2 regions of the Agrobacterium radiobacter genome follow, and region 2 is predicted to be linked to the other one. Evidence: predicted binding sites of a transcription regulator. Region 2 holds the regulator's gene; the other holds the start of a gene.
The links. Region 2 encodes LexA, which represses DNA repair genes until DNA is damaged. Its sites were predicted from a motif close to TGTTCNNNNTGTGTTCNG; they were not measured.

Region 1: a site for LexA is predicted at 5,050-5,067, ahead of MRBLRC7O_RS13920 (YifB family Mg chelatase-like AAA ATPase). Genes of this name have one in related genera too.

Annotation. Positions count from the first base shown of each region.
Region 1 covers NZ_JBEGHX010000001.1:2,829,298-2,837,017, reverse strand. The annotation lists gene MRBLRC7O_RS13940 (peptide chain release factor 3) at 1-894, opposite strand, end outside; gene dut (dUTP diphosphatase) at 985-1,455, shown strand; gene MRBLRC7O_RS13930 (LysE family translocator) at 1,598-2,215, shown strand; gene cysK (cysteine synthase A) at 2,357-3,325, shown strand; gene MRBLRC7O_RS13920 (YifB family Mg chelatase-like AAA ATPase) at 3,438-4,970, opposite strand; gene gshB (glutathione synthase) at 5,154-6,113, opposite strand; gene MRBLRC7O_RS13910 (cupin domain-containing protein) at 6,358-6,870, opposite strand; gene MRBLRC7O_RS13905 (sn-glycerol-3-phosphate import ATP-binding protein UgpC) at 6,980-7,720, opposite strand, start outside.
Region 2 covers NZ_JBEGHX010000001.1:1,086,424-1,094,143, reverse strand. The annotation lists gene eno (phosphopyruvate hydratase) at 1-1,134, opposite strand, end outside; gene kdsA (3-deoxy-8-phosphooctulonate synthase) at 1,282-2,127, opposite strand; gene MRBLRC7O_RS05525 (VOC family protein) at 2,127-3,005, opposite strand; gene lexA (transcriptional repressor LexA) at 3,217-3,939, shown strand; gene MRBLRC7O_RS05515 (glutathione S-transferase family protein) at 4,340-5,017, shown strand; gene MRBLRC7O_RS05510 (ComEC/Rec2 family competence protein) at 5,037-7,469, opposite strand.

The sequences.
Region 1 (7,720 bases), 1.7 Mb from region 2:
ATTGGCCTGAATCTTGAAGACAAAGGCCGTCATTTTCTCTTCAGCCGCATGTACGGTGCGGGTATCCGCCACCTGATCGCGCGGCGGCGGCGCGAAATCGCCAAGCGCATTGATGAGGTCACGCACACCGAAATTGCGCAGCGCCGAACCGAAGAACACCGGCGTCATGTGGCCTTCGAGAAACGCCTGACGATCGAAAGGACGGCAGGCTTCCAGCGCAAGCTCCGTTTCCTCGACAAAAAGCTGCCGTTCATTTTCCGGCAGGCGATCGGCAACCGCCTGCGGGCCGTTGACCGGCAGTCCGTCAACCTGGGTATCGTTGCCGCGGAAGGTATTTTCGGCGAGATTATAGGCACCACAGAAGGTTTTGGCGCGACCGACCGGCCAAGTGATGGGCGCGGTATCGAGCGCGAGCTTCTCCTCGACCTCATCCAGAATCTCGAAGGGGTCGCGGCTTTCGCGGTCCATCTTGTTGATGAAGGTGATGATCGGAATATCGCGCATACGGCAGACTTCGAAGAGCTTCAGCGTGCGCGGCTCGATACCCTTGGCGGCGTCAATGACCATGATTGCCGCATCCACCGCCGTCAGCGTGCGATAGGTGTCGTCGGCAAAGTCCTCGTGGCCGGGCGTATCAAGAATATTGAAGACCCGGTCGTTATATTCGAAGGTCATGACCGAGGTGACGACCGAAATGCCGCGCTCGCGCTCGATCTTCATCCAGTCCGAACGGGTCTGGATGCGGTCCTTCTTTGCCTTCACTTCACCGGCAAGCTGGATCGCTCCGCCGAACAGCAGCAGTTTTTCGGTAAGCGTGGTCTTACCCGCGTCCGGGTGCGCGATAATAGCAAAGGTGCGGCGGCGGGAGACCGCCTCGGCAAGTGTTTCGGCCATCTGACAAATCCTGTGGAATTGCGGGCTATCTAGCGTTTCAGGCCCGCATTTGCAATTGACCTTGCCGCGATCTCGGCAAACTAATGCCGCATGACCGTTCAAAATGACAATAGCCCCCTTCTCCGGCTCGTCCGTCTCGCCAATGGCGCAGACCTCGAATTGCCGTCCTACGAAACCCGTGGCGCCGCCGGCATGGACCTGCGCGCTGCCGTGCCCACCGGTGAACCGCTTACCCTGCAACCGGGTGAACGCGCGCTGGTCCCGACCGGTTTCATCTTCGAGGTTCCGCAAGGCTACGAGGCACAAATCCGCCCCCGCTCCGGCCTCGCCATCAAGAACGGCATCACCTGCCTCAACTCTCCCGGCACGGTGGACAGCGATTATCGCGGCGAAGTGAAAGTCATTCTCGCCAATCTGGGTCAGGACGTTTTTGTCATCGAACGCGGTATGCGCATCGCGCAAATGGTGATTGCGCCGGTAACCCAGGTTATCGTGAGCGAGGTGACGGAAACCTCCCAGACGGCGCGAGGCGCCGGCGGTTTCGGCTCCACCGGCGTTTAGCCACACCGCTTGGCCGGCAAGCTGTGCGGCCCGCTTTATCAGACCCCCGTCCTGCCGTTCCGACAGGACGGGGGGATGTGACCAATTGTCTTTGCCCGGCGATTTCGCTATGGATCTGGCGGATTTTCCGGGAAACACGATCATGACGCTGACGACCCTTTTCGCCTATGCAACAGCCCTCTTCATCGCCGCCGCCATTCCCGGCCCCGGCATGACGGCGATCGTGGCGCGGGCGCTGGGATCAGGCTTTCGGGAAACCTTCTTCATGGGCCTCGGACTGGTGCTGGGCGACATGATTTACCTGACCGGCGTGATACTGGGCCTCGCCTTCGTTGCGCAAACCTTTCAGGAAGCCTTCATGGTGCTGAAATTCGCGGGCGCTGCCTATCTCCTCTATATCGCCTGGAAGCTTTGGACCGCCGGCCTGCTGCCACAGGAACTCAAGGCCAAGAAAAGCACCAGCATGCCGATGTCCTTTCTCTCCGGCCTGCTGATCACGCTCGGCAATCCGAAAACCATGCTGTTTTATGTGGCGCTGGTGCCGACGCTGATCGATATCCGCATGATCGGCCCTTCGGAATATGCGACACTTCTCGCCATCACCTTCGTCGTGCTGATGGCGGTTCTCCTGCCTTATATCCTGCTTGCGGCCAAGGCGCGTAACCTCCTGAAAAGGCCGAGCGCCTTGGCGATCCTCAACCGCACGGCGGCGGGCATTCTGGCGGGAACGGCGACCATGATCGCGATCCGCAGCACGTAAAACAAATTCGTGCATTTATGCGATTTATCGTGAAATTATTCCTGTAATTCAGGGATATTAGGACGAACGTTCGCTAGCTTGAGAAAGCTATTGCTCCTATTCTGCCGCTCAAATCTTGCGGTCTTTACACAGGAGAATATCATGCCCGAAGCCAGAAAGCCCGGACGCGGACGCGTCTATTCCTCTATTACGGAAACAATCGGCGATACGCCGATCGTGCGGCTCGACAAGCTGGCGAAGGAGAAGGGCGTGAAGGCCAACCTTCTCGCCAAGCTCGAATTTTTCAATCCCATCGCTTCCGTGAAGGACCGCATCGGCGTCGCCATGATCGAAGCTCTGGAAGCGCAGGGCAAGATCACCCCCGGCAAGACCACGCTGGTGGAGCCGACCTCGGGCAACACGGGTATTGCCCTCGCCTTTGCCGCCGCCGCGAAGGGCTACAAGCTGATCCTGACCATGCCTGAAACCATGTCGGTTGAACGCCGGAAAATGCTGGCCCTGCTCGGCGCCGAACTGGTGTTGACCGAAGGTCCGAAGGGCATGAAGGGCGCCATCGCCAAGGCGCAGGAACTGGCCGAGACCCTGCCTGACGCGATCATTCCGCAGCAGTTCGAAAACCCTGCCAATCCCGATATTCACCGCAGGACGACGGCGGAAGAAATCTGGAACGACACCGAAGGCACGGTCGATATTCTCGTCTCGGGCATCGGTACCGGCGGCACCATCACCGGCACGGGCCAGGTGCTGAAATCGCGCAAGCCTGAAGTGAAGGTGATTGCCGTCGAGCCCGCCGACAGCCCGGTTCTTTCCGGCGGCAACCCCGGCCCGCACAAGATTCAGGGCATAGGCGCCGGTTTTGCCCCGGCCATCCTCGACACCGGCATTTATGACGAGATCGTCACCGTCACCAATGACGAGGCTTTCGAAATCGCACGTCTGGCGGCGAGGCTGGAAGGCGTGCCTGTCGGCATCTCCTCGGGTGCGGCGCTGGCGGCGGCCATCAAGGTTGGTGCGCGTGAGGAAAATGCCGGCAAGAACATCGTCGTCATCATTCCTTCCTTTGCGGAACGCTACCTTTCGACGGCGCTTTTCGAAGGCCTTGGGCTTTAAGCCAGGCTTTCAAGCGCAGTGCGATCCCGCATCCGATTAGCGAATATCCCGATGTGCCGCCGGCCCCGCTGGCGGCACAATGGTTTTTAGGCAAAGCACAAAGGGCGACCTTTTACGCCGCCGCCGTAAGCCTTTCCCCTGCGATACGATAGGACACAGCTTCCGCCACATGGATGCGGCCAACCGTCTGCTTGCCATCCAGATCGGCCAGGGTGCGGGCAACCTTGAGAATGCGATGATAACCGCGCGCGGAAAACTTCAGCCGCTCGGCGGCATCGCGCAGCAATTGCAGCCCGGACGCATCCGGCTCGGCATATTTTTCTATCAGGGTCGTCGTGCAGCGAGCGTTCGTGCGAATGGCGGCAAATCCCGCCGCCGCGTAGCGTTCCTGCTGCGCAAGGCGTGCCCGGGCGACCCGGGCGGCCACCACCGCACTCGGCTCGGCCACCACAGGACGAATGAGATCGGCGGCAGAGACAGCGGGAACGTCGATGCGGATATCGATACGGTCTAGCAACGGTCCGGAAATGCGAGCCTGATAATCGGTTACACAGCGCTGGCCTCGGGCGCAGTTGAAACCCGGCTCTCCCGCCATGCCGCACCTGCAGGGGTTCATGGCCGCAACGAGTTGGATTTCTGCCGGATAGCTGACGCGGTGATTGGCTCGCGCAATTATGCATTCGCCCGTTTCCAGCGGCTGGCGAAGCGCATCCAGCACCTGCGGCGAAAATTCCGGGAACTCATCCAGAAAAAGAACGCCGTGATGGGCAAGCGAAGCTTCGCCCGGTTTGGCGCGCAGCCCTCCGCCGATCAGCGCCGCCATGGTGGCGGAATGGTGCGGCGTGCGGAAAGGCCTGCGGTCCGACAGCTTGCCACCCGACAATTGGCCGGCGATGGAATGGACCATGGACACTTCCAGCAACTCCGCCACTTCCAGCGGCGGCAGGATGGAAGGCAAGCGGGCTGCGAGCATGGATTTACCCGAGCCGGGTGGGCCGACCATCAGCAGATTATGGCCGCCAGCGGCGGCCACCTCAAGCGCGCGCCGGGCACTCTCCTGTCCCTTGATGTCAGCTAAATCAGGCAGATTAACCGGATTGGCGCGGATGGCGGGCGTCGGGCGCGCGAGAAGCTGTGTGCCGCGAAAATGATTGGCGAGTGCAATGAGACTGCGCGGGGCGAGAATATCGATGCCGGCTCCGGCCCAGGCCGCTTCCGGCCCGCTTTCAGCCGGGCAGATCAGCCCCTTGCCGAGTGCATTGGCGCCGATAGCCGCCGGCAGGGCGCCCGAAACCGTACCGATGGTGCCATCAAGATTGAGTTCGCCGAGAACCACATAACGTCCCAGCATGTCTGCCGGTATCGCCCCCAAGGCAGCCATGAGGCCAAGCGCAATGGGAAGATCAAAATGCGATCCTTCCTTGGGCAAATCCGCAGGCGCGAGATTGACGGTGACTTTTTTCGCCGGCAGCGCCAGACCCGAAGCATGCAGGGCGGCCTGCACCCTCTCGCGGCTTTCGGCCACCGCCTTGTCTGGCAGGCCGACAATCTGGATGCCGACCTTTCCGGGTGCGACCATGACCTGCACCTCGACGGGCACACCCTCTATGCCCTGAAATGCAACCGTATTGACCCTTGCCACCATGGCCTGCCCCGCAAACCGGCCGCATCACCAGAGCTTCATGCCCTGTTGCGGCCACCCGCAAGCAACGTGCCACAGGGCAAAGAATAAAACAAGAACATCCAGCGAACAATTTCCCGCTGACGATGTATTTTAGTTGCATCTAGTTGCGCTCATGGAACAAAGCTGGATCGGCAGCAGGTCGCGTCAGAAATCCTGAGCTTCGCGCTTTTTCTCGATCGCGTCCCACAAAAGGCTTGCGACATCGGCACCGCCGAATTTGCGCACTTCACGAATGCCGGTCGGCGAGGTGACATTGATTTCTGTCATATAGTCGCCAATCACGTCGATGCCGACGAAGAGGAAACCGCGCTCGCGCAAGGCCGGACCGATGCGGCGGCAGATTTCCTTCTCGCGCGCCGTCAGTTCCGTCGGTTCCGGCCGTCCGCCGGCATGCATGTTGGAGCGGGCATCGTTTTCCGCCGGTACGCGGTTGATTGCGCCCACGGGTTCGCCATCCACCAGGAGGATGCGCTTGTCGCCCTTTCGGACGTCAGGCAGATATTGCTGGGCGATGTAAGGCTCGCGGAACATCTGGCCGAACATCTCCAGCAGCGAGGAGAAATTGCGGTCGTCGCGCGCGGAATGGAAGACGCCTGCGCCGCCATTGCCATAAAGCGGCTTCAGAATGATATCGCCCATTTCATTGCGGAAGCGGGCGATTTCCTCCACGTCCTTGGTGATCAACGTCTTCGGCATCAGATCGGCGAATTCGGTGACGAAAATCTTTTCCGGCGAGTTACGGACCCAGGCGGGATCGTTGACGACAAGCGTTTTCGGATGAATGCGTTCCAGCAGATGGGTCGAGGTGATGTAAGCCATGTCGAAGGGCGGATCCTGACGCAGATGGATGACATCCATGGTCGAGAGATCGACACGCTCCGGCTCCGACAGGGAGAAATGGTCGCCCTTGATGTCGCGCAGTTCCATCTGCTCCACCGTGGCGTAAATCTTGCCATCGCGCATGGAAAGGCGCTCAGGCGTATAATGGAACAGCCGGTATCCGCGTGCCTGCGCCTCGAGGCTCATGGCGAAGGTGGAGTCACCGGCGATATTGATGCCGGAGACATGATCCATCTGGATCGCGACGTTCTTGATCTTCGCCATGCGCATGTTCCTCTTGCAGCATGCGGACGCTTTCCCCGGCCCGCCGTGCCCATTGCCTCGTCTTTTCAAGCTTCCCTGCAGTACCGGGAGAAACCCAGAAATACTTCAGAAAACCCTGAAGATGTAGGGCAGCGACCATTCAAAGGCAACTGCTGCAAGCGGTGGTTAGTGTGAGTTTTATTGAACCTTCACAATTCCGTTGGCGGCGCCGCACCGGCCCCGCCCATCGGAAGGTTTTATGGGTTCAGGCCGCCAGCTTATAGGAACGGCCGGCAAACAGCTTGTTCTTGACCCGATAGGCGAGAGCCAGCGCCTTGGGGAACGGGCGACGCATGAAAGCGACCTTGCGGACATAATCATCCACCCGCCAGGTGGCCCATGTTCCCGCAGGGAAATAGGCGACATCGCCGACCCGCAGGATGCTGATGGAACCATCTTCCGCGGTTACATGCACTTCGCCTTCCAGAATATAGACGGTTTCATCCCAGCCGAAGAACCAGCGGAATTCCCCCGCCGTGCAATCCCACATGGCGGTGCTGGAAGCACGGTCGCCGCTTCTGGAGTGATCCGCCGCGCGCGCCTGGGGGTTACCGGAAATGACCCAGTCCGGATTGATGGGGGCCGGCTGAAGCCGCAGATCGGTGCAGGATGCGCTGACGACAGCCTCGTCTTTTGACCGACGCAAATAGGCCGGCAATATCGGCATTGTGCGGACCGCCATGGTTGCCGCGGCAGCGAACATCATTTTGAAGGACATATTAGAAAACCCCCGTGAAATATTGGAGGTCTTCTATCATCGGGATCGTAACAAAGCGGTTTTGACAATCGGCGCAATTTTAGTCATCGCGCCGATTTCTGCGATGCGCTCAGGCCGTCGCCATCTGCGCGGGCTGCGCCGCCAGCTGCTCCGCTTTGCCGGCAATGCGCTTGCCGGTTTCGCTGGAGAAGAAATGCAGTTTTTCCGGCGCGATCGTCACGGAGAGCGCGGACGGAACCTCGACATCCGGCGGGAACGCAACTGTCAGGCTCTGGTCGCCGATCATGCCGTGGATGAGACGCTGCGAACCCAGTTCCTCGATATAATCGACCCGAAGCGGGAAGCCCTGTTCACCTGCCGCAGCGAGGCGGAAATCTTCCGCCCGCATGCCCACCGTTATCGGGCCGGAGGTGGGTGCAAAACCGTCGAGCGCAAAGAGCGCCGGACCGACGGCAAGGCTATCGCCATGCAACTCGGCGTTCAGCAGGTTCATGGCGGGAGAGCCGATGAAGCTGGCGACAAAGGTGGAGGCGGGCGTGTGGTAGACATCAAGCGGCGCGCCGATCTGTTCGATACGGCCGCCATTCAGCACAACAAGACGATCGGCCAGCGTCATGGCCTCCAGCTGATCGTGGGTGACGTAAATAGAGGTGGTGCCGAGACGCTTTTGCAGGCGCTTGATCTCGCCGCGCATGGAAACGCGCAGCTTGGCATCGAGGTTGGACAGGGGCTCGTCGAACAGGAAAGCCGCCGGTTTGCGCACGATGGCGCGACCCATGGCGACACGCTGCCGCTGGCCACCGGAAAGGGCGCGCGGCTTGCGCTCCAGATAGGGTTCAAGCTGCAGCAT
Region 2 (7,720 bases):
CGCGAGATCGGCGATGGTGGAATCTTCCGTTTCGCCCGAGCGGTGCGACATGACGGCGGTGTAACCGGCCTTGTGCGCCGTTTCGACCGCATCCAGCGTCTCGGAAAGCGAACCGATCTGGTTGACCTTGACGAGGATGGAGTTGGCAACCCCCATCTTGATGCCGTCGCGAAGACGTGCGGAGTTGGTGACGAAAAGATCGTCGCCCACCAGCTGGCACTTGTTGCCGACGAGATCGGTCAGCGTCTTCCAGCCTTCCCAGTCGTCTTCAGCCATGCCGTCTTCGATGGAGATGATCGGATACTTGCCGACCAGATCGGCGAGATATTCAGCCATCGCGCCCGGCTCCAGCGTGCGGCCTTCGCCTTCGAGAACGTATTTTCCGTCCTTGAAGAATTCGGTCGATGCACAGTCAAGACCAACGAACATGTCGTCGCCCGGACGGTAACCGGCCTTTTCAATCGACTTCATGATGAAATCGAGCGCAGCCGGCGCACTTTCGAGGCCCGGTGCAAAACCGCCCTCGTCGCCGACGTTGGTGTTGTGGCCCTGCGCCGACAGTTCTTTTTTCAGCGTATGGAACACTTCCGAACCCATGCGCACGGCTTCGCGGATGTTTTCCGCGCCGACCGGCAGGATCATGAATTCCTGGAAATCGATCGGGTTGTCTGCATGCGCGCCGCCATTGATGATGTTCATCATCGGAACCGGCAGCAGATGCGCGTTCGGGCCGCCGACATAACGGTAAAGCGGCAGGCCGGACGCTTCAGCGGCAGCCTTCGCAACGGCGAGCGACACGCCGAGGATGGCGTTGGCGCCGATACGCGACTTGTTCGGCGTGCCGTCGAGCGCGATCATCATCTGGTCGATCTGGATCTGGTTTTCAGCGTCGAAACCGCCAATCGCGTCGAAGATTTCCGTATTGACGGCTTCGACCGCCTTTTCCACGCCCTTGCCGAGATAACGCTTGCCGCCATCACGCAGCTCAACCGCCTCATGCGCGCCGGTGGAGGCGCCGGAGGGAACGGCGGCACGGCCCATGGAGCCGTCTTCGAGATAAACGTCGACTTCAACGGTCGGGTTGCCGCGGCTGTCGAGGATTTCGCGCGCGATGATATCGGTAATGGCAGTCATGGTCTCTCCCTTGGGAATGGAACAGATATTTTCCGTCGCCTGTCTTAGACGATGGCGAAGAAATTACAATGACGGTGGGCAGCGGAAACGGCCCGCCCGCCATTAAAATCGATTGGCACAAACGGCGCCCGCCGCAGCGGCCAGCCCTCAGGCTTTGGTGATGGCGTCGAAAGCCAGAAGCTTTTCGAGCAGTTTCGGCATGTCCTTCAGGTGCACCATGTTGGGGCCGTCAGACGGCGCATTATCAGGGTCCTCATGGGTCTCGATGAAGAGGCCGGCCACGCCGACGGCGACCGCCGCGCGTGCCAAGGTCTCGACGAATTCGCGCTGGCCGCCCGTGGAGCCACCCTGCCCGCCCGGCTGCTGCACCGAGTGGGTGGCGTCAAACACGACCGGCGCGCCAAGCGATGCCATGATCGGCAGGGAGCGCATGTCGGAGACCAGCGTATTGTAACCGAAGGAAGCGCCGCGCTCGCACAGAAGCACATTCGGGTTGCCGCTCTCATTAAGCTTGGCGAGCACGTTCTTCATGTCCCAGGGCGCCAGGAACTGGCCCTTCTTGACGTTGATGACACGGCCGGTTTTGGCGGCGGCGACGAGAAGATCGGTCTGGCGGCTGAGGAAAGCCGGAATCTGCAGCACATCCACCACCTCGGAAACGATGGCGCATTGCTCCTCGGTGTGAATGTCGGTCAGAACAGGAAAGCCGAATTCCTTCTTGAGATCAGCGAAAACCTGCATCGCGCTGTCAAGGCCGATACCGCGCTTGCCGGAAAGCGAGGTGCGGTTCGCCTTGTCGAAGGAGGACTTGTAGACAAGTCCGATCCCGAGGCTGTCGCAAAGCTCTTTCAGGACACCTGCAATCATGAAGGCATGTTCGCGGCTTTCCATCTGGCACGGGCCGGCAATCAGCGAAAAACGCTCGGCATTGGAGAAGGAAACCTTGCTGACGCCGTCGCCGGCGGTGACTTTGAGATTGTTCGTAACGCTCATCATTTTTCCTCGAAGGCGAAGGCAACGCCCTGACCGGGTGCCGCAGGCACCACCAGGCGACCGTCCGCTTTTGCGCAGGACACGCCATTAGCAGCAAGCGCCGCCTCTGTCACGGCAAGATCGTGCGACGAAAAGACGATGCCCGCACCGCGCAATCCGCCGCCGCTCCAATCAGGAGTATTCGGGGCCTGTCCGCTGAAATCAGGTTTTCCGGTCAATCTGATGCGCGCATTGTCGGTCGCGAAAACCATATCACCATCCGGAGATATTCTGCCCTCACAACCAAACACCGTTTCGATCAAGCGCGCCGCGTTCGGATCATCACCGGAGAACAGAACGATTTCACTGAGGCCGGAGACACCGTTGGCATGGCGCTCCAGCACTGTTCGATCGCCCGGCAGGGCCTGCAGCCGCTGACAACTAAACAGAAAGAAATCCGCCGCCCCGCTTGCCGCAAAAGCCAGCCGGAACGCCGCCTCGCTTTCCGATCCATCCGGCATCCGCACAGGCCGCGAAAACTGGAACACATCGCCCGCTGACACGCCAGACGTCAGAAACCTGTCATGGTCGGCAAGGGCATCTTCGGTTTTGGCGACAAGAGCCGAAAAACCCTCCCGCCCGTCACGTTGCCGGAAGGCCCTGTCCCTGCCCGTGAACACATCTCCCCTGTCTGCCGACGCATTATATTTAGCCGGATCAGCAATTACGAGCGGCTCCAGATAGGTCCCGTCGGTAAAAAAAACACAGGCATTTCGGGTGCCGAAAGGATGCAAAGCCTCCGGTGAGACCGTAAATCCAAGGCTGGCGAGACGTTTCGCGGCAACGCCGATATCCTGCACCGGCAGAACGAGATGATCGACGCTATGGGATTTCATCATGACCTGTTTCCTGCGCTGGCACTCCGCCCGGACATGCCTGGACGATTTGGGCCGCAGAAAAGCACAATCGTAGGCCAAGAAGCAAATCATCAAAACAACAGATAGCAGCTTCACGAAATTTTAGGGGATTGCGGAACACATATGGAACATATAGTGTTCGTTCTGTATTTGTTTCGCGACTTCCACTACGATTCTAAAGGGTGTTTTCCTCATGCTCACGCGCAAACAGCAGGAATTGCTTCTCTTCATTCATGAACGAATGAAAGAGTCCGGCGTGCCGCCATCCTTCGATGAAATGAAGGACGCACTCGATCTTGCCTCGAAATCTGGCATCCACCGCCTGATCACCGCCCTCGAAGAGCGCGGGTTTATTCGCCGGCTACCAAATAGAGCGCGAGCGCTGGAAGTCATCAAGCTGCCTGAGGCCTATACGCCGGGTGCAAGGCCGCAGCGCGGCTTTTCGCCGAGCGTCATCGAAGGCAGCCTTGGCAAACCCAAGGCGTCGGAAGCGGCCCCTGCCCCCAAGACGCCGGCCAATGATCTCGTCGGGGCCGTCACCGTGCCGGTCATGGGCCGCATCGCTGCCGGTGTGCCGATTTCCGCCATCCAGAACAATACCCACGATGTGGCCGTGCCTGTTGATATGCTGGGTTCGGGCGAACATTACGCTCTTGAGGTCAAGGGCGACTCGATGATCGAGGCCGGCATTTTTGATGGCGATACCGTCATCATCCGCAATGGCAATACGGCAAATCCGGGTGATATCGTTGTAGCGCTGGTGGATGATGAGGAAGCCACCCTGAAGCGTTTCCGTCGCAAGGGCGCCTCCATTGCGCTCGAGGCGGCAAACCCGGCCTATGAAACGCGTATTTTTGGACCGGACCGGGTGAAAATCCAGGGCAAGCTGGTCGGACTGATCCGCCGTTACCATTGATTCAAGGCATGGGGCCGCAATTCCTTTTGCTGCGGGCACCATCAAGAGGATGGCGCTCCCCTTATGGAGCATTGCAGCTTGCTCCTTGGAATGATGCGGTTCTGCATAAGTGAGAAGCGACATCGTCTGGCAGGTCCGCACATCTTTTATCGCGAAGGCCAGCAGGCAGCGGTAAGAAACAGATGATTGAAAATGAGCATCCTTAATTTCGTTGAGAAAGGATGCAGGTCATCAGTCTCGTCGCGGTGTGTTTCGTCGTTATCTCCGAATGGTGACCTGCAGGTGCTTCTTTTCTTCCTGTCCCACTCATCAATGCGGCTTATGGGAGCCATGGATTATTTGCAATATTCCTGGGCCCATCCGCCGGTATAGAAATGCGCATCATATCGGGGAACACGCCATGTACGATCTTTATATCGCCAACAAGAACTATTCCTCATGGTCACTGCGGCCATGGGTATTGATGCGCACGCTCGGCATTGCTTTCGATGAAAAACTCGTTCCCTTCGGCGAAGGCGTTTCCTTCTCCACCTTTTCGCCAACCGGCAAGGTGCCTTGCCTCGTTGATGAAGGCGTGACGGTTTGGGAATCGTTGTCGATCGCCGAATATCTGGCGGAGCGACATCAGGGCGTCTGGGCGAGCGACAAGCAGGCAAGAGCCTGGTCGCGTTCGGCTGCGAGCGAAATGCATGCGGGCTTTTTCTCGCTGCGCAATCTCTACCCCATGTCGGTCGGCATTCGCGTAAAACCGAAGGGTGGTGATACCGGGCTAGCGGCCGACATAAAGCGCGTTGATGCGCTGTGGAGCGAAGGCCTGGCAAAATTTGGCGGGCCCTTTCTTGCCGGCCAGAAATTTACGGCGGTCGATGCCTTCTTCTGCCCGGTGGCTTTCCGTTTCCAGACCTATGGCGCGGAACTTTCGCCCGCAGCGAAAGCCTATTGTGACCGGCTGCTCGCCCTGCCCGCCATGCGCGAATGGTACGAGGCCGGACTGAAGGAAACCTGGCGCGACGCGGCGCATGAAGAGGAAATCGGCGGGATCGGCGAATTGACGACGGATCTGCGCATCAAGGCCTGACGATCCAGGCTGGCGGCCCTCATTGTGGTGCCGCCAGCAACCGCGTGACGGCATCAGGGACCTCATGGTCAAAACGGCCGCTTTTCCAGTCGTAATAGCGATGTTCGCTCCAGGGCCTGTCCATGCCGGCTATCGCGGCGCGCAACCTGCCGACTACCGCTACCTGATCGCTGCCGGCAAAGTCTATTTCCAGTGAACCGATCCGGCGCAGGATATCGCGGTTAAGCAGAAGTGCGCCCGAGCGGCATTGGGAGAAGGATGTTCTGCGGGAAACGACGACAATATCGGCGATATCACATGCCTTTCCGGCAAATCGACCATCTTCCAGAACGATGATCCATTCGCCGCTTCCCGCGCGTGCGGCACACCATATGCCTTTGCTGCAGGTGAAAATACCGGGCTCCGCGTCTCTCAGGGCCACCGTCATCTGCCGTGTAACCGCCCTCATCTTTTCCGGATCAAGCTTCGCCTTGGTTAAAGCCACGGTGGTTGCCGCAGCCTCGCTCTTGAGAAAGACCGGCGGAACTGGCTGTTCCGGCAACAGCAGTGCCCTTTGCCACTGGTCATAAACGAAACCCTGCGGCCGTGTTTTCGTCGTGTAGGCTTTGCCATCCTCCAGCAGCGCCACCAGCATGCCATCCTCATGAACAAGCAGATGAGGCGGATTGCGATAGGCCGTGGCCGCCGACAGGCCAAAGGCGAGGACCAGAAACGGCAAACCAAGAAGCGCCAGCCGGCTGCGTAACAATGCCAGCAGCAGAAAACCAACGGAGGCAAGCCCCAGGAACCAGCCATGTGGCCGCCCCGTCGCAGCGCTTCCTCCCCAGGAGGCCACCTCCCGAGAAACTTCGATCACGAGAGCCATACCGTAACCCATGACCTTGAGGAACGGAGCATCGAGCCCGAAAGGCATCAGCAGCATGGCGACAAGGCCGAAAGGCATGACGATCAGCGACATGAGCGGCATGGCGGCCAGATTGGCAAAAAGTCCATAGGTGGTGACACGCTGAAAATGCTCGGCGGAATAGATCGCAGTCGAAAGACCGCCGATCAACGAGGTCGTGATGACTCCGCCGATGATGGCGCCCGCCGTTTGCGCCACCGTCATCCATGCCGGTTTGCGCCCGATGAACAGACGCTCGCGATCAACACGCCAGCGGCTCCAGGCGGCATAGGAGGCGACGAGCGCGATGGTTGCGGCAAAGGACATCTGGAAGCTCGGCCCCATGATTTCCGAGGGCGACAAGGCAAGAATGACCAGAGCGGAAAGCGCAACATTCCTGAGACTGAGCGAGGGTTGATCGAAGAGAACAGCGATCAGCATCACCGACATCATCAGCCAGGCCCGTTCGGCGGAGACGGCGAAACCGGAAATCAGATAATAGGCAAGCGTCATCAGGAGTGCGGCGAAAGCCGAGATCTTCTTGACGGGCCAGCGCTGCGCAAAGGCCGGAAAAAGGCTGAAGGCAAGCCTCAGCCCCACAAAAAATATGCCTGACGCGAGCGCCATGTTGAGCCCGGATATGGCGACGATGTGGGCAAGGCCGGAAAGCCGCAGCGCTTCCATCGTCCCGGCAGATATGGCCTGTCTCTCATCGGTGACGATGGAGGCGGCAAAGGCTCCGGCGTCCCCGCCGATGGTGTTGCGAATGCGTTCGGCAATGGCGGTGCGCAGGCCGTAAAGCCTCATATCGGCCCATTCCAGCCAGTCCGTTCCGGCGCTGATGTCATCTTCGGGTGATATGACCGTCTGTGGCGGCTTATAAAAGAAGCCCGTCGCGCCTATGCCCCTGAAATAGGAGGCAAAGGCGAAATCGTTGAGCCCCGGCAAAGCCGGGCCGGATGGTGGCGAAAGCCGCGCCTTACCACGAATGGTCGCGCCCAGTGCGACAGGCTCACCTCCCCCGCGTGAGAGAAGCGAGACCTTTTCCGGCGGGCGTGACAATGCCGGCGCCTCCGTCGCGGCAAGCCGCACCACATATCGCCAATCCCCGCGTGCATCGACCTCCCGGCGCGTCACCGTGCCTGTAATGGTAGTGGTGACGGGTGTATCCAGCACCACGGTTCCCACCCGCCGCGTTTCGACCTCGGCGAAAAGCATGCCCAGCAAGAACAGCGCGAAAAAGCCGCAGGCCGTCGCTGCCAGGCCCGAACGATATTTCGTGAAGGATGCCAGGCCCGCGGCAATGAGACATATGATTGCCAGAACAGGGAATGAAGGCGAGGTATCGAGGGAAAACCAGAAGATCGCACCACAGCCGATGAAGACCGGCACGAAAAGAAAATCGTGGCCGAATGCACGCTCCTCGGCGAAGCACGCGGCGATTTTTTGAGAGGCGACAGCTCGCAGTTTTGGCCTGCTGACAAGGGCGGGCGTATCATATGTCGCGACATCCCCGGCTCTGCGTAGCGGGAACAGAATCTCCGCCGTGCCGGGCAAGCCGCCCTGCATCGTTTCCGCATATCCGAAATGCTTTTTTTCCCCTTGACCAAGCACTCTGCGCCGCGCCCCTGCCGCACCGGAAACAGGTTTGCAGGCGGATGCGAGGGATTGCAATGCTTTCCTTTAACCCTGCGTTGACCGAGATCGAATTGCTATGATGATAAAGCGAAAAGCAACGCAATTGCGTATGCCGCAATGCACAATTTGACCTTTGGATAGCTTGGCATCGGCGCAAGGATCATATAGCTAATCGGTAGACG